DNA from 4 places in the Hydrogenophaga atypica genome. Region 1 is predicted to be linked to each of the others. Evidence: predicted binding sites of a transcription regulator. Region 1 holds the regulator's gene; each other region holds the start of a gene.
The links. Region 1 encodes sigma-54, which starts transcription at its own class of promoters, with help from an activator protein. Its sites were predicted from a motif close to TGGCANGNAANCTGCTTT; they were not measured.
Positions count from the first base shown of each region.

Region 2: a site for sigma-54 is predicted at 2,916-2,933, ahead of ACFQPB_RS14605 (transglutaminase family protein). Genes of this name have one in related genera too.
Region 3: a site for sigma-54 is predicted at 1,372-1,389, ahead of ACFQPB_RS04960 (CmpA/NrtA family ABC transporter substrate-binding protein). Genes of this name have one in related genera too.
Region 4: a site for sigma-54 is predicted at 1,889-1,906, ahead of cydP (cytochrome oxidase putative small subunit CydP). Genes of this name have one in related genera too.

Region 1 covers NZ_JBHTCA010000005.1:219,076-223,309, forward strand. Annotated here, with positions in the region: gene ACFQPB_RS09965 (THUMP domain-containing class I SAM-dependent RNA methyltransferase) at 1-1,227, opposite strand, end outside; gene ACFQPB_RS09970 (RNA polymerase factor sigma-54) at 1,353-2,882, opposite strand; gene lptB (LPS export ABC transporter ATP-binding protein) at 2,885-3,661, opposite strand; gene lptA (lipopolysaccharide transport periplasmic protein LptA) at 3,658-4,234, opposite strand, start outside.
Region 2 covers NZ_JBHTCA010000011.1:89,163-93,396, forward strand. Annotated here, with positions in the region: gene ACFQPB_RS14605 (transglutaminase family protein) at 1-2,854, opposite strand, end outside; gene ACFQPB_RS14610 (DNA internalization-related competence protein ComEC/Rec2) at 3,003-4,234, shown strand, end outside.
Region 3 covers NZ_JBHTCA010000003.1:80,699-84,932, reverse strand. Annotated here, with positions in the region: gene ACFQPB_RS04965 (nitrate- and nitrite sensing domain-containing protein) at 28-1,305, shown strand; gene ACFQPB_RS04960 (CmpA/NrtA family ABC transporter substrate-binding protein) at 1,543-2,805, shown strand; gene ntrB (nitrate ABC transporter permease) at 2,817-3,722, shown strand; gene ACFQPB_RS04950 (ABC transporter ATP-binding protein) at 3,719-4,234, shown strand, end outside.
Region 4 covers NZ_JBHTCA010000027.1:29,207-33,440, forward strand. Annotated here, with positions in the region: gene ACFQPB_RS20505 (hypothetical protein) at 1-112, opposite strand, end outside; gene ACFQPB_RS20510 (c-type cytochrome) at 117-1,508, opposite strand; gene cydP (cytochrome oxidase putative small subunit CydP) at 1,925-2,098, shown strand; partial or broken gene ACFQPB_RS20520 (cytochrome d ubiquinol oxidase subunit II) at 2,136-2,261, shown strand; gene cydX (cytochrome bd-I oxidase subunit CydX) at 2,286-2,405, shown strand; gene ACFQPB_RS20530 (cyd operon YbgE family protein) at 2,402-2,692, shown strand; gene ACFQPB_RS20535 (DUF6858 family protein) at 2,732-3,121, shown strand; gene ACFQPB_RS20540 (arsenic resistance protein) at 3,144-4,133, shown strand; gene ACFQPB_RS20545 (group II truncated hemoglobin) at 4,147-4,234, shown strand, end outside.

The DNA of each region.
Region 1 (4,234 bases):
GCGGCCCGCCACCAGATCGAAGCGGAACAGGCGGCATTCGATGGGGCCGTTCCACAGCGGCACACGCCGGCTTTCCTTGAAGCGCATCTTGCCCGGCAACTTCAGGTCGGGCGTGAGCAGCCAGGCGCTCCAGCCGCTGTAGTGTTTTTTCCAGTGGCTGGCCAAGCGTTCGAAGAAGGCGTCCACTTCGCTGCCGTCGGCGTTCTGGGCGTGCTCGCGCGCGCGCACGGCGGCTTTTTGGCCCGCCACACCCGCCGCAGCGATGCGCTCACCGTAGGGCGGGTTGAGCAGCATCACGCCGGGGTGCTCGCTGGGCGGCAAACGTTGCAGCGCGTCGCCACCGCGCAGTTCGATGGCGTGTGCCACGCCAGCGCGCTGCGCGTTGCGCTGCGCGAAGTCCACCATGCGGAAGGCCACGTCGCTGCCAAAGATGAAGGGCTTTTGCCCTTCGGGCCAGGGCTTTTGTGCGGCCTGTGCCTGGGCCTTGATGCCCTGCCACACGTGAGACTGGAAGGGCAGCAGTTTTTCGAAGGCAAAGCGGCGTGTGCTGCCGGGCGCGATGTTCAGCGCCATCTGCGCGGCCTCGATGAGCACGGTGCCGCTGCCGCAGCAGGGGTCGTACAGGGGCAGGGCGGCGCCCTGGCTGCCGTCCCAGCCGGTGGCCGCGATCATGGCGGCGGCCAGGGTTTCTTTCAGCGGCGCGTCGCCTTTGTCCTCGCGCCAGCCGCGTTTGAACAGCGGCTCGCCCGAGGTGTCGATGTAGACGGAGCACTGGCCTTCGGTCAGGTGGGCAAACACCCGCACATCGGGCCAGGTGGTGTCGATGCTGGGGCGTTCGCCGGTTTTGTGGCGCAGGCGGTCGCAGACCGCGTCCTTCACCCGCAGGGCGGCAAAGTTCAGGCTCTTGAGCGGGCTGTGTTGCGCGGTGATCTCCACCTTGAGCGTGTGCCGGGGCGTCATCCAGATTTCCCAGGCCACACCGCAGGCGATCTCGTAGATGTCGTCTTCGCTGCGGTACGGCTCGTAGGCCAGCTCCACCAACACGCGCTGCGCCAGGCGGCTGTGCAGGTTGAGCAGCATGGCGTCGCGCCAGCTGGCCTTGAGCAACACACCGCCGCGCGAGCGTGACATGTCGCCATCGGCCACGCCCACGATGCGCTTGACCTCAGCGGCCAGAAAGTCCTCCACGCCAGCGGCGCAGGGCAGGAAAAGGGTGAGTTGGTTCATGGTGATGACGGAATGACCTCGTGGCTGCGCCACTGGTAGGACGGCGCGTTGCGCCATGACGGGACCCATTCATGCGGCGAGAGCCACGTCATGGCTGGCGCGGGCGCCGCCGTCATTGTGTCATTTCAACGTTTGCGCAAGTTGGCCGGTGCGATACGAAGGGCTTCGCGGTACTTGGCCACCGTGCGGCGTGCACACTCAATGCCTTGTTCCTTGAGCATTTCCGACAGCTGGTTGTCCGACAGCGGCTTGGCCACATCTTCAGACGCCACAAACTGTTTGATCAGCGCGCGCACGGCGGTGCTCGACGCGTTGCCGCCGGTCTCCGTCCCCAGGCTGGAGCCGAAGAAGTACTTGAGCTCGTAGGTGCCAAAAGGCGTGGCCATGTACTTGGCGGTGGTCACGCGGCTGATGGTGGATTCGTGCAGGCCCAGCTCATCGGCGATCTCGCGCAGCACCAGCGGGCGCATGGCCAGCTCGCCGTGCATGAAGAAGTTGCGCTGGCGCTCGACGATGGCGCTGGAGACCCGCAGGATGGTGTCGAAGCGCTGCTGGATGTTCTTGATGAACCAGCGCGCCTCCTGCAGCCGCTGCTGCATGCTGGCCGCACCTTCGCCCTTGTCGCCGCGCCCTTGTCGCAGCGCGTTGGCGTAGATGTCGTGCACCCGCAGGCGTGGCATCACGTCGGGGTTGAGCTGCACCTTGAAGCCGCGCCCCGCCTTGGTGACGATGACGTCGGGCACCACGGTGTTGCGTTCCACGTTGGCGAAGCGCCGGCCCGGCTTGGGCTCCAACCGGCTGATCAGCGCCAGGCCCTCGCGCACCACGGCCTCGTCCAGGTGGCAGGCGGCGGCCAGGCGTTTGGCGTCGCGCCGCGCCAGCAGGTCCAGCGGCTGCGCGCACATGGCCAGCGCGGCCTGGGCGGCGGGGCTGTTGCGCAGCTCTTCGATTTGCAGCCGCAGGCATTCGGCCAGATCGCGCGCACCCACACCAGCCGGGTCCATGTTCTGCAGCCAGTGCAGCGCCAGGTTCAGGGCCTGTTCGGTGGCTTCACGGGCCTCCCAGTCGTCGCCAGCCAGCGCGGCGGCGAGGTCGGTGATGGGCTCGTCTAGGTAGCCGTCGTCGTTGAGCGATTCGATCAGGAAGTACAGCGCCGCGCGCTCCTCTTCATTGAGCCGCAGGCCCAGGGCCTGCTGGTGCAGGTGGGCCTGCAGGCTGATGTGTTCGCTGGCCAGCTCGGCGGCGCTGGCGGTTTCATCGTCGGCGTTGTTGCGGTTGCGCGGCGCGGCCTCGCCGCCCCATTCGCCGTCGTCGGGCGTGAAGGACACGGTGCCATCACCGTCCCAGTCGGGCTCGCTGCTGCCCACCTCTTCGCTGAAGTCGTCGCTTTCGCTGCTGGTGGTCGCCGGGCCGCTGTCCGCGCTCCATTCGCTCACCTGGTCGCCGGTGCTGACCGGCGCGTTTTCGGCATCCACCCCAAACGCCTCGCGCTCGGCCACCTCCTCGCTGCGCTCCAGGAAGGGGTTCTCGTCGAGCATCTGCTCGACCTCCTGCGCCATCTCCAGCGTGGAGAGCTGCAGCAGCCGGATGGACTGCTGCAGTTGCGGGGTCAGCGACAGATGCTGGGAAACACGAAGCGAAAGGCTTTGCTTCATGTTCACATTCGAAAATGCTCGCCGAGGTACACCCTTCGCACATCTGCGTTTTCGACGATCTCCGAAGGCGTGCCCCGGGCCAGCACGCGGCCCTCGTTGATGATGTAGGCGTGGTCGCAGATGCCCAGCGTTTCGCGCACGTTGTGGTCGGTGATGAGCACGCCGATGCCACGCGACTTGAGGAAGCCGATGATGCGCTGGATCTCGATGACGGCAATCGGGTCGATGCCGGCAAAGGGCTCGTCGAGCAGGATGAAGCGCGGGTTGCTCGCCAGTGCTCGGGCGATTTCGACCCGGCGCCGTTCGCCGCCCGACAAGGCGGGTGCCGGCGACGAGCGCAGGTGCGACACGTGCAGGTCTTCCAGCAGTTGCGTCAGGCGTTCGTCCAGGGCTTTGGCGGTGTAGGGCTTGCCGGTGGCGGGGTCGTCCTGCAGCTCCAGCACGGCACGCACGTTGTCTTCCACGCTGAGCTTGCGAAAAATCGAGGCTTCCTGCGGCAGGTAGCCCAGGCCCAGGCGTGCCCGGCGGTGGATGGGCAGGCGTTCGACGGCCTGGCCGTCGAGCGTGATCTGCCCCGCATCGGCCCGCACCAGGCCCACGATCATGTAGAACGATGTGGTTTTGCCGGCACCGTTGGGGCCCAGCAGGCCCACCACTTCGCCTTCTTCCACCGCCAGCGACACGTCCTTGACCACCTTGCGGCTGCCATAGGCCTTTTGCAGGCCACTGGCTTCCAGCCGGCGTTTGGGCGCCAGCGGTGCAGCTGTGTGCGCGCTCACTGCTTGCCTGGCCCCATGCTGGGGCTGGGTTTGAGCACGGGAGCGGGGCTGTTTGCCGGGGCGGTGGCGCTGGCGTCGGCCTTGGGCACCGGGGTCAGCATGGCGCGCACGCGCCCGCCGGGGTTGTTGGGGGTGGCGGCCGTGGTGGCTGTGCCACCGTCCACCGTGAACACGTCGGCCCCGTTGTCGTAGACGATGGTGTTGCCAGCCGTTTCGTCGTTCAGGTTGCTGCCCCGGTAGCGGCGCAGCACGGCGCGGCCGATGAATTTCACCGTGTCGGCCTGGCTGTTGTATTCGATGCGGTCGGCCACGCCCTCGATGTGTTCATCGACCACATCGCGCTTCTGGCGGAAGAAGGCCTGTTGCTGCGCGTTGCCCAGCACGATGCCGAACTGCTGGCCCTGAGCGCCTTGGCGCACCTCGATTTGTTGGCCCCGGATGAGGATGCTGCCTTTGGTCACCACCACGTTGCCGGTGAACACGCTGGTTTGGCGGCCGTCCTCGTGGCGCAAGGCGTCGGCCTCCACGTTCATGGGTTTGTCGCGGTCGGCCTTCTCGGCCCAGGCTGCCACA
Region 2 (4,234 bases), on a different contig from region 1:
CGGTGCCCCAGCGGGTCAGGCGGCCTTTCCAGGGCTGCTTCCAGAAGCGCGACACCAGGGCGCGCAGCAGCAGCTGCTGGGCCACGCTCATGCGGGCGTGAGGTGGCATCTCGAAGGCGCGCAGCTCCAGCAGTCCTAAGCGGCCGGTGCTGCTGTCGGGCGAGTAGAGCTTGTCGATGCAGAACTCGCTGCGGTGGGTGTTGCCGGTCACGTCCACCAGGATGTTGCGCAGCGTGCGGTCCACCAGCCAGGGCGGCATGTCCTGCCCGTGTATGCCCCGGTTCTTCTCGATCTGGTTGAGCGCGATCTCCAGCTCGTAGAGCTGGTCGTTGCGCGCCTCGTCCACCCGCGGTGCCTGGCTGGTGGGGCCGATGAACAGGCCGCTGAACAGGTAGCTCAGCGAGGGGTGGTTGTGCCAGTAGGCCACCAGGCTGCCCAGCAGCTCGGGCTTGCGCAGGAAGGGCGAATCGGCCGGTGTGGCGCCGCCCATGACGAAGTGGTTGCCGCCACCGGTGCCGGTGTGTCGCCCATCGGTCATGAACTTCTCGGCGCACATGTGGGTTTGGTGCGCGGCCTCGTACAGGAACTCGGTGTGCTCCACCAGCTCGCCCCAGTTGTGGGCGGGGTGGATGTTGACCTCGACCACGCCGGGGTCGGGCGTGACCTGCAGCATTTTCAGACGCGGGTCGCGCGGTGGCGGGTAGCCTTCCAGCACCACCTGCACGCCCAGCTTCTCGGCCGTGGCCTCGATGGCGGCAAGCAGATCCAGGTAGTCCTCCAGACGCGCCAGCGGCGGCATGAAGATGTAGAGGTGGCTGCTTTTGCCTCCCACGCTGGCTTCGGCTTTGGGGCCGTTGGCGCGTTGTGGGTCGCGGGCTTCGATGCACAACGCGGTGCGGGTCAGCCACGCGGCCGATTCGCCACGTGCCGGGTAGCGTGTGCTCATGGGCTGGGCGGGTGCGGCCCCGGGCACGCCCTGGCCGCTGGGGTCGCCTTGCCAGGCGGGTGTGCCGTCGTCGCTGTGCACACCGAACTCGGCGTTCTGCATGGAGACCACGCCGCCTTCGGCGAAACCGCCGCCGATCTGGTGCGGCGCGTACTGGCGCTTGAAGGCGCTGCCCTCGGGCAAGGCGTCGCGCTGGCCCAGTGGGTCTTGTTCGATCAGGTAGGGGTAGTCGGCCTTGCTGACCCAGGGCAGCGAGTCCAGCGGCAGGCGGTAGCCCATGGGCGAGTCGCCCGGCATGAGGTACATGCGCTCGTCGCGGAAAAACCAGGGGCCGGTGGTCCAGCGGGTGCCGCCCAGTCCCAGGGTGCGCACGCCCTTGGCGGCGTTGGGGCCGGGCATGGCGTGGGCCTGCAGCGGCAACACGTAGCCCACCACCGCCTCCAGCCCTTGGCCAAACACGCGGCGCAGGCGCTGGCGCTCCATCTCGTCGTCCAGCTTGGCGTCAAAGGGGTCCACGTTGACCGGCAGGCGGCGTTCGCGCCACAGGTAGTAAAACGTGTCCTCGTAACCGGGCGTGATGTGCTGGGTGGACAGACCCAGCTTGCGCGCCAGCGCCTGGCTGAAACGGCGGGCATCGTCGGCGGTGTATTTGGCCGGTTCGCGTTCGTCGGCAAACAGGGCGGGGTTGTGCCAAATCGGCTCGCCATCGGCACGCCAGAACAGCGACAAGGCCCAGCGCGGCAGCTGCTCGCCTGGGTACCACTTGCCCTGGCCCAGGTGCAGAAAGCCGCCGTCGCCGTACTGCAGGCGCAGGCGGTGCAACAGCTCGGTGGCGTAATGGCGTTTGGTGGGGCCCAGGGCGTCGGTGTTCCACTCGGCGGCGTCGCGGTCGCGCGTGGCCACAAAGGTGGGCTCGCCGCCCATGGTCAGGCGCACGTCGCCGGCCACCAGCTCCTTGTCCACCTGCTGGCCCAGGGCGTCGATGGCGGTCCATTGTTCGTCGGTGTAGGGACGGGTCACGCGCGGCGATTCGTACACCCGGCTCACGCCCATGTGGTGGCTGAAGGTCACTTCGCATTCGTCCAGCGCGCCTTCGATCGGAGCGGCGCTGCTGGGCTGCGGTGTGCAGGCCAGCGGGATGTGGCCTTCACCGGCCAGCAGGCCCGAGGTCGGGTCCAGGCCAATCCAGCCAGCACCGGGCAGGAAGACCTCGCACCAGGCGTGCAGGTCGGTGAAGTCGGCCTCAGGGCCGCTGGGACCGTCCACCGCCTTCACGTCGGGCGCGAGCTGGATCAGGTAGCCCGAGACAAAACGCGCGGCCAGGCCCATGTGGCGCAGCAACTGCACCAGCAGCCAGCCCGAGTCGCGGCAGGAGCCGCTGGCCTTGGTCAGAGTTTCTTCCGGCGTCTGTACACCGGGCTCCATGCGGATCAGGTAGCCGATGTCGCCCTGCAGCTTCTGGTTGATGCCGACCAGGAAGTCGATGGTGCGCTGCTTCTTGTTGTCCACACTGGCCAGGTAGGCCTTGAACGCGGGCGTGAGCTCGCCTTTGGCCAGGTAGGGCTGCAGCTCCTTGAGCTGGTCGGCCGAGTAGGCGAAAGGGAATTCCTCAGCATGCGGTTCAAGGAAAAAATCGAAGGGGTTGTAGACCGCCATCTCGACCACCAGGTCCACCGTGACTTTGAATTCGCGCGTGGACTCCGGGAACACCAGGCGTGCCTGGTAGTTGGCGAACGGGTCTTGTTGCCAGTTGATGAAATGCTGGGTCGGCTCCACCCGCTGCGAGTAGGACAGCACCTTGGTGCGGCTGTGTGGCGCCGGCCGCAAGCGCACCACCTGGGGCCCCAGTTTGATGGGGCGGTCGTAGGTGTAGTGGGTGACGTGGTTCAGGGCAACGTGGATGGCCATGCGATAAGCTTTCGTCAGGGAGAACAGCAGCATGCACAGAACAGAATGCCGCACGGCCATACTAGCAAGGACCGCGCCAACATTTCATGACATCCGACACCATCCACTCAAATGGGGCAGCCTGTGTTGATGGAATGAGTGCCGTTTCATGTGGCCGTGGCTGGCGGGATGGGCGATCGGGGTGGCGCTGCAATGGCAGCAGCCGCAGCTGTGGCCTGTTGCTGCCTATGGGGTGGTTCTGTGCGTGGCTCTGGTTGCCGCTTGGGCCTGGCGGGTGGCGCCGGCGGCGGCCGTGGGCGGGCGTGTGTGGCAACCCGGCCTCGCGCTTCTGTGTGCCGCGTTGCTGGGTTTTGCCACGACAGGGTGGCGTGCGCTGCCGCTGCAGGCCGATGTCCTGGCGCCGCAGTGGGAGGAGCGCCCGCTGTGGTTGCGTGGGGTCGTGGCCGATTTGCCCCAGAGCCATCCCGATGGGCAGATGCTGGTGGTCCGTGTCGATTCGGCCGACCTGGACGGACGTCCCGTCGAGCTGCCCAAGCGGGTGCGGCTGTTCTGGCCCGCCGCGCCCGACACGTTGAAGGCCGGCCAGGTGTGGCGCTGGCCTGTGCGGTTGCGTGCACCGCATGGTTTGGCCAATCCGCACGGGTTTGACCGCGAGTTGTGGCTGTGGGAGCAGGGCATTGGTGCCACGGGTGTGGTGCGCAGCGGGCGCCAGGTGCCCGCTCCCGAGTGGGTTGGCGACAGCGCTCGCCACCCGATCGACCGCTGGCGCGGCGAGCTGACATCGGCGGTGGTGCAGCGGGTGACGGATGCACGCGCCGCTGGTGTGATCGCGGCATTGCTGGTGGGCAACCAGTCGGCCATCGCCCGCGACGACTGGCAGGTGTACCGCGACACCGGCGTGGCCCACCTGATGGCCATCTCTGGCCTGCACATCACGCTGTTCGCCTGGCTGGCCACCCGCCTCGTGGGGCTGGTTTGGCGGCGGCTGGCACCGGTGTGGCCCGGGCTGCTGCTGCGTTGGCCGACACCGGTGGCGGCCGCGTTGGGTGGGCTGTTGTTGGCCACAGCGTATGCGCTGCTGGCGGGCTGGGGTGTGCCGGCTCAGCGCACGGTGTTCATGCTGGCCACGGTGGTGGTGCTGCGCTGGCATGGGCTGGACTGGCCGTGGCCCCTGGTGTGGTTGTGGTGCCTGGCGCTGGTGCTGGCCGCAGACCCGTGGGCCGGCCTGCAGCCCGGTTTCTGGCTCAGCTTTGTGGCGGTGATGCTGCTGTTTGTGTCAAACCCCCAGGGCCAACAGACGGCCTCTGCGGGGCAGGCCCTGCGCTCGATGCTGCGCGAGCAGTCGGTGATGACGCTGGCGCTGGCGCCCCTCACCCTGTT
Region 3 (4,234 bases), on a different contig from region 1:
CACGGATATTGCTGCCGCCACGGGGACATGAAATCCGGACTCCATTTCCTGCTCGCCGCCAAATGCTGCGAAATCGGCGAGTTGCAGCAACTCACGCTCACCGCCGAATTGGTGGATGCGAGCGCACGTCTGGTGCACGAGCTGCAGCGCGAGCGTGGCATGAGCAACCTGTACCTGGGTTCGGCCGGGCAGCGTTTTGGTGCCGAGCGTTTGGCGCAGGTGGCGCAGACGGCACACGCCGAACATGCGTTGCGCCAGCACTTTGACCAGCTGGACACCCAGGCCACGCAGTTGCGCCAGGGCGCGCGGCTGTTTGCGCGCATCGCCTATGTGCTGCACGGCCTGGCTGCGCTGCCGGCCCTGCGCCAGCAGGTGGCGCGCGGTGCGTGGCTGCCTGCGCAGGCCACCGCCGCCTACACGCGGCTCATCGCTGGCCTGCTGGCGGTGATCTTCGAAGCGGCCGACACCGCCAGCGACCCGGCCATTTCGCGTCTGCTGGTGGGTTTTTTCAACTTCATGCAAAGCAAGGAACTGGCCGGCCAGGAACGCGCCACCGGCAGCGCCCTGTTTGCCAGCGGCCACGCCGACGACGCCGGGCAGCAGCGGCTGGCATACCTGATCGAGTCGCAAGAACGTGCGCTGGAGGTGTTTGCGCAGTTCGCACCGGGCGAGGCCGTTGCGCTGTGGCAGCGCAGCGACGATCCCAACACCCGAGCCGCGCTGGAACGCATGCGCCGCATGCTGTGCGCCACGGTCGCGGGCGGCGCACTCAACCCGGAGCTGAGCCAACGCTGGTTCGACACCTGCACCGAACGCATGGAGGCCATGAAAGCGGTGGAAGACCACCTCAGCAAAGACCTGCGCGCCGTGTGCCACCAGCGCCGCGAACACCTGGTGCAGGAGCTGCAGGCGCTTGATCAGGTACCCACCAGCGTGCTCCCTGCCGGGTTGGACTTTTTTGATGCCACACCAGACGGCTCGCCGTCGCCGGGCTTGCCCCTGGGGACGCAGCTGCAGCACTCGGTGCTGGAGCTGGTGCAAGCCCAGGCTCAGCGGCTACAGGCCATGTCGGCCGAGCTGGACACCACCCGCGCCAGCCTGAACGAACGCAAGCTGGTGGAACGCGCCAAGGGCCTGCTGATGGCACAGCGCCAGTTGAGCGAGGCCCAGGCCCACAAGACGCTGCGCCAGCTTGCAATGAACCAGAACCGCCGCCTGGTGGACGTGGCCGAAGCTGTGCTGGCACTGGCCGATCTGACCACGGGCACCGTGCACCCACGCACGGATGCTGCAACGCACAAATAACGTGCTTGTGCCCCGTGTCGGTGCACAAACAGCCACATCCCGTCCAGCGCAAGGGGCAAAACCAGCTGGCACACAAACTGCTTAACAGTTGACGAGGCACCCACCAAGGGCGGTGGGTGCCAACCGTCAGCCAGACACAGGACAACGGCGTCCGTATTCGCAGCGCAACCCGCGCTCCGAGACGGACGCCGTTGTGCTTTCTGGAACCGCATTTTTGTTGGCCTATAGGAGTTGAACATGGACACACCCGTCACACCCGCTGTCGCACACACCGACACAGCCTCCCGCCGCGACTTCCTCAAGACCGCCGCCGTCGGCACCGCCCTGTTCAGCACGCTGGGCCACCACGGCGTGTGGGCCGCCGGGTCGGATGCACCCGAAAAGAAAGATGTCAAGATCGGCTTCATCCCGCTGACCGACTGCGCCAGCGTGGTCATGGCCTCGGTGCTGGGCATCGACCAGAAGTACGGCGTCAAGATCATCCCCACCAAAGAGGCGAGCTGGCCCGGTGTGCGCGACAAGCTGGTCAACGGCGAGCTGGACCTGGCCCACGTGTTGTACGGCCTGGTGTACGGGGTGCACCTGGGCACGGCCGGCCCCAAGAAGGACATGGCGGTGCTGATGAACCTGAACCAGAACGGCCAGGCCATCACCCTGAGCAAGAAGCTGGCGGACAAAGGCGCCGTGGACGGTGCCAGCCTGGCCAAACTGATGGCCACCGACAAACGCGAATACACCTTCGCCCAGACCTTCCCCACCGGCACCCATGCCATGTGGCTGTACTACTGGTTGGCGGCGCACGGCATCAACCCTATGAAGGATGCCAAAGTCATCACCGTGCCGCCACCGCAGATGGTGGCCAACATGCGCGTGGGCAACATGGACGGCTTCTGCGTGGGCGAGCCCTGGAACCACCGCGCCATCATGGACGGCATCGGCATCACGGGCACCACCACGCAGGACATCTGGCCCGAGCACCCGGAAAAGGTGCTGGGCACCACCTCGGAATGGGTGCAGAAATACCCCAACACCGCACGCGCTGTGACGGCCGCCATTCTGGAGGCCGGCAAGTGGATCGATGCCGGTCTGCAGAACAAGCTCAAGATGGCCGAGACCATCGCCGACCGAGCCTACGTGAACACCAGCGTGGACGCCATCAACCAGCGCATCCTGGGCCGCTACCAGAACGGCCTGGGGAAGACCTGGGACGACCCCAACCACATGAAGTTTTTCAACGACGGCGCGGCCAACTTCCCCTACCTGAGCGACGGCATGTGGTTCCTCACCCAGCACAAGCGCTGGGGCCTGATGAAGGACCACCCCGACTACCTGGGCGTGGCCAAGTCCATCAACCGCATCGACATCTACAAGCAGGCCGCCAGCGCCGCCAAGGTCAGCCTGCCCAAGAGCGAGATGCGCTCGCACAAGCTCGTTGACGGTGTGGTGTGGGACGGCAAAGACCCGGCCAAGTACGCCGACAGTTTCAAGGTCAAGGTTTGAAGGAGCCCACCATGGTCAGCGCCGTGTTTCACGCCCCCCTGGATGCGAGTTCCATGAACCCCAGCACCGCCCCTTCTGCCCCCGAACGGCCCCTCGCCAAGGTGGCCCCAGCCGCCCCCAGCCGACCACCCTTCGACTGGCGCGGCATGTGGCTGCGCGTGTTGCCGCCGATCTTTGGTTTGGGCCTGCTGGTCGGCATCTGGGCCCTGGTGTCGGTGTCCACCGGCAGCAGCATCCCCTCGCCCGCCGCCACCTGGGAGGCCGCCGTCAAGCTGTTCAGCGACCCCTTCTACCGCAACGGCCCCAACGACCAGGGGATAGGCTGGAACGTGCTCTCGTCGCTGCAGCGCGTGGCCGTGGGCTTCGGCCTGGCCGCACTGGTGGGCATCCCCGTGGGTTTCATGATCGGGCGCTTCACCTTCCTCTCGCGCATGTTCAACCCACTGATCAGCCTGCTGCGCCCGGTGTCGCCACTGGCCTGGCTGCCCATCGGTCTGCTGGTGTTCAAGGGCGCCAATCCGGCCGCCATTTGGACCATTTTCATCTGCTCCATCTGGCCCATGGTCATCAACACCGCCGTGGGCGTGCAGCGCGTGCCACAGGACTACATGAACGTGGCCCGCGTGCTCAACCTCAGCGAATGGAAGATCCTGACCAAGATCCTCTTCCCCGCCGTGTTGCCCTACATGTTGACCGGGGTGCGCCTGGCCGTGGGCACGGCGTGGCTGGTGATCGTCGCCGCCGAGATGCTGACCGGCGGCGTGGGCATCGGCTTCTGGGTCTGGGACGAGTGGAACAACCTCAACGTGCAGCACATCATCGTCGCCATCTTCGTCATCGGCGCCGTCGGCCTGGTGCTGGAGTTCGCACTCATCAAACTCGCGTCCCTGTTTACCTTTGAAGAGGTGAAGGCATGACCACCAAATACATCGAAATCCAGAACGTCGAGCAGACCTTCAAGACCAAGAAGGGCCTGTTCCCCGCGCTGCGCGACATCCACCTCACCGTGGCCAAGGGCGAGTTCGTGGCCCTCATCGGCCACTCGGGCTGTGGCAAGTCCACCCTGCTCAACCTGCTGGCCGGGCTGACCGAACCCACACAAGGTGTGCTGCTGTGTGCCAACAAGGAAATAGCCGGCCCCGGCCCCGAGCGCGCGGTGGTGTTCCAGAACCACTCGCTGCTGCCCTGGCTGACCTGCTTCGAGAACATCCACCTGGCGGTGGAGCGCGTGTTTGGCGCTACCGAGAACCGCGCACAGCTCAAGGCCCGCACCGATGCGGCGCTGGCCTTGGTCGGCCTCACGGCGGCGGCGCAGAAGCGCCCCGGCGAAATCAGCGGCGGCATGAAGCAGCGCGTGGGCATTGCGCGGGCGCTGTCGATGGAGCCCAAGGTGCTGCTGATGGACGAACCCTTTGGCGCACTCGATGCG
Region 4 (4,234 bases), on a different contig from region 1:
GCACAGCCGCCATGTGTAGCGCGAAGGTGAGCACACCCAGCACCAGGAACACCAGCGGGTGCGAGGGCACACCGGCTTGGTCGCGCAGCGCATAAAGCATTTCAGGGGTCATGTTCTTACTCCTTGACCACGGTAGCACTGGCCGGGGCTTGCGCCGTGGCTGTGGTGGCTGCGGGTTGCAGCGTGAGGATGAAGCTCGCCAGGGCGCGGGCTTCTTCGTCGTTGAACGGAATTTGCGGCATGTACAGCGTGTTGCCGCCCGAGAGCGCGGCCTGCAGGTACTCGGCCACGTCGGCTTCGGTGTGGTCGCCTGGGAAGTAGTTGCGCAGCGGGCGCATGCCGGTGGCCGACAGCGAGTGGCAGTTGGAGCAGGTGTTGAGCGCCAGCAGGCGACCGGCCTCGACGCGGTTGCCGTCGTTGATGGCGCGCAGCGCCTCGGGCACGAACACCAGGGTCTTCATGAAACCGTGGGCTTCGATCTTGGGAATGTCGGACTGCACGCCCATGCCCGGCACGTCGCGCCCGATCACCTGGTTGGAGTACACGTACTGCCCGGCCACCCAGGGCTTGCGGATCGATTCGCGCGCCACCTCTTCAGGCCAGAGGCCAAAGACCAGCATCACCACCGTCATGACCGCCGCCACGCTGGTGACCAGCGCGCGCGGCTGCACCAGCGTGAGGACGAAATAGGCCAACATGCCGGCCACCACCGCCATGAGCGCGGTAGGGAAGTAATCCGGCAGGCGGTTTTGCAACACCACGTCGGCCGACTCGGGCAGAGTGGCGAGGTACCACTGCAGCATGCCAGCACCGGCCAATGTGGCGACGATGCCTAGCCAGGCCAGCTTGGCCGCGATGCTCTTCTTGAGCGCGAGATCCTTGAACTGGCCGGCCACGATGCCGCCGACCACCGCCGTCATGGCGAACATGAAGGCGCTGCGCATGCCCAGCTGGGCGAAGGTGTTGGGGCCGTAGAAAGCATTGAGCACGCCGCCGGTCTCGGTCCACTCGGCCTTGCCGGGCCACATCATGAAGCTGAGGATGCCCACGATGACCAGCATGGTGGTGTAGGAGGTCAGGCCAAAGATCAGCGCGATGCGCGTGTGCGTCTTCACATCGACCTTGCCCACCAGGTAGATCAGCATGTAGACGCCCACCACCTCGATCACGAAGAACACCCATTCGGTGGCCCACATCCAGACAAAGCTGTGGATCAGCGCCGAAATGCCGCGCGGGCTGGCCACCGTGGTGGAGTACCAGATGCCCGGACCGGTGATGGAGCCCAGCACGTAGCTGAACACCAGCAGGAACAGGCCGTAGCGCTTGATGAATTCCAGCAGCTCGGGTTTGTTGTGGCGGTGCGCGTGGTTGGCCAGCCAGGCGAAAAAAATGGCCGCGCCGACCGAGGTGTGTGAAAACAGCACGTGGATCGTGGCGATGAAGCCAACGATCCAACCGCTGCCAACCCCCGGTTCAAACCAGGTGGGGTACAGACCGATCATGTCCATGGGTGAAATGTCTCCTGCCGGGCCGGAAGCCCCGTTCCCCGGCCAGGGAATGCTGGCAGGGTTTGCGACAACATTTACAAGAAGCGTGCCAGCCCACATCACTGCGAAATGCCATAAAAAAACAAGCACTTACGCGCCTTGTGCGCCGGTGAAGCACTGTCGTGGACTGCCTTTGGCAGTCATGGCTGCCGTCTATGACTGCCACGGAGCCACGCGGTACCGTCAGGCCTGAGCTTCGCTGCCTTCCATGCGCTGCCGTGATTGAAGAATTGACGAAAATGGCTGCCAAAAGTGGCGGTTTGGCGGGCTGCCAGTCTCTTTGATCAGAGCGAATCTGATTAAGTGGTTGATTTGATGGAGGTTTTCAGGGCTTCTTGGGCTGGCACGGATATTGGTTAGACAAGGGCCGTTGTGCCATGAACACCCGAGACCAAGCCCTGCTCCGCAAGCTCATCTGGACCGTGCTGATCAAGCTGATCGCGCTGTCGGCCCTGTGGTGGGTGTTTGTGCGCGACGCGCAAGTGGCCGTGGACGAGGGTGCCGCGGCCCGGCAATTGCTGGCGCCCAGCGTCAGCGCCACCCAGGAGTAATCACGTGATTTCGGATCAACTGGTCGATCTCTCAAGGCTGCAGTTCGCGGCCACGCTCATCTTCATGCCGCTGATCGTGCTCTACACGTCATGGGCCTACCGGGTCATGCGGGGCAAGGTCACCGCCGCCTACATCCGCGAAAACGAACACGGGGCGTATTGAGCCTCAACCAACAAGGAGTCCAACATGTGGTATTTCGCCTGGGTTCTCGGCATCGGCTTTGCGGTGCTGCTGGCCATCCTCAACGCCATGTGGGGCGAGACAGAAATGGAACGCCAGCGCCAGCGCGCTGACGGCCCCCGATGAACACCGAGGCGCCTGCTGCGCCTGCTGCGCCAGCCAGCCTGCACCTGCCCAGTCTGGTGGCCGCGGTGCTGATCATGGTCATTGGCAGCGTGTACCCGTTGCTGTTTGCCGACGCGCAAGGGCGGGCCGACCACAGCCTGGCCACGGCCTTGTTCTGGGCCATGAGCGCTGGCTTGGTGCGGGGCGTGGGTTTTGTGCCCCGCTTCTGGCTCTGGCGTGGGCTGTTTTCCGGCTGGGCCGTGCTGGTCGCGCTGGCCCTGGCTGCCTGGCTGCGCTGGGGTGTTTGAGCCCTTCCAAACAAACGAATTCAAACCGAGAGATTCACCATGAAACAACTTCACTTCCAGGAAAAGTACCCGCTCACCGTCTTGGACATCGCCAAGACCGAGACCCAGCACACCAGCGTGGCCGACATCGTCGATCACTTCAAAGCCTGCATTGCCAGCACCCCGCGCGTGAGCTACATCGGCACGTTTGACCACCACGCCCACACCCAGGCCATCGGTGGTGACATCGCGCCCGATATCGTGGCCGCCACCAATGTGCTGTTCTGCTTTGGCCATGCCTTGCCCAACCCCCAGGTGCTGGCGGTGCGTCCGCGCAGCATCGGTGTTGCAGACCTGGGCGACAAGTTTGTGGTCAGCTTCATGGACGCGCCCATGAAGCCGGCCAACGACGCCATGCAGTCCTGGGCGCTCGCACTGAAGAACGCCTGACCGGCGCGCCAGGGAGCACACCATGTGGAACGTCCTCAACTGGCTGCAAAAGCACCTGGTCTGGAGCATCCCGCTGGCCATGCTGGCGGGGCTGGGTTTCGGCCAGGTGGCCGACCCCGGCTTCCTGCGCAGGGCCATCCTGCCCCTGACCTTCCTCATGGTCTATCCCATGATGGTGACGATGAACGTGAAGGAGTTGCTCAAGCCGGGGGGTGGTACGTTGCAAGGCACGACGCTGGCCATCAACTTCATCCTCATGCCCGCCATCGGCTACGCGGCCGGCCTGCTGTTCTTTGCCGACCAGCCCATGGTGCGGCTGGCACTGCTGCTCACCGCACTGCTGCCCACCTCGGGCATGACCATTTCATGGACCGGCTTCGCCAAAGGCAACGTGCCCGCGGCGGTGAAGATGACCGTGGTCGGCCTGATTGCCGGTTCGCTGCTCGCGCCGGTCTACCTCAAGGCACTGCTGGGCACTGTGATCGAGATCGCGGTGCTGCAGGTGTTCCTGCAGATCGCCCTCATCGTGTTCCTGCCGCTGGGGCTGGGCACGCTCACCCAGCGCTGGCTGATCGGCCAATACGGCGAGGCCCACTTCAACCAGAAGCTCAAGCCGAAGTTTCCGCCGTTCTCCACCCTGGGCGTGCTGGGCATCGTCTTTGTGTCCATGGCGCTCAAGTCGCAAGACATCTTTGCCCACCCTGGGCTGTTGCCCTCACTGTTGCTGCCCCTGGTGCTGGTCTACGCGCTGAACTTTGCCATCAGCACCGTGGTGGGCAAGACACTGTTCCAGCGCGGCGACGCGATTGCGCTGGTCTACGGCACCGTCATGCGCAACCTGTCCATTGCGCTGGCCATTGCCATGGGTGTGTTTGGTGCCCAGGGTGCCGATGCCGCCCTGTTGATTGCGCTGGCGTACATCGTGCAGGTGCAGGCCGCGGCCTGGTACATCAAGCTCACCGACCGCCTGTTTGGCTCGACGTCAACACCCGCGCCGGCCCAGGCGCACTGAAAAACACCATTCCATGTCCCCACAGACCCTGACCCCTTACCAAGCCCTGGGCGGCGCGGATGGCATCCACCGCCTGGTGGACCGCTTCTATGAACTCATGG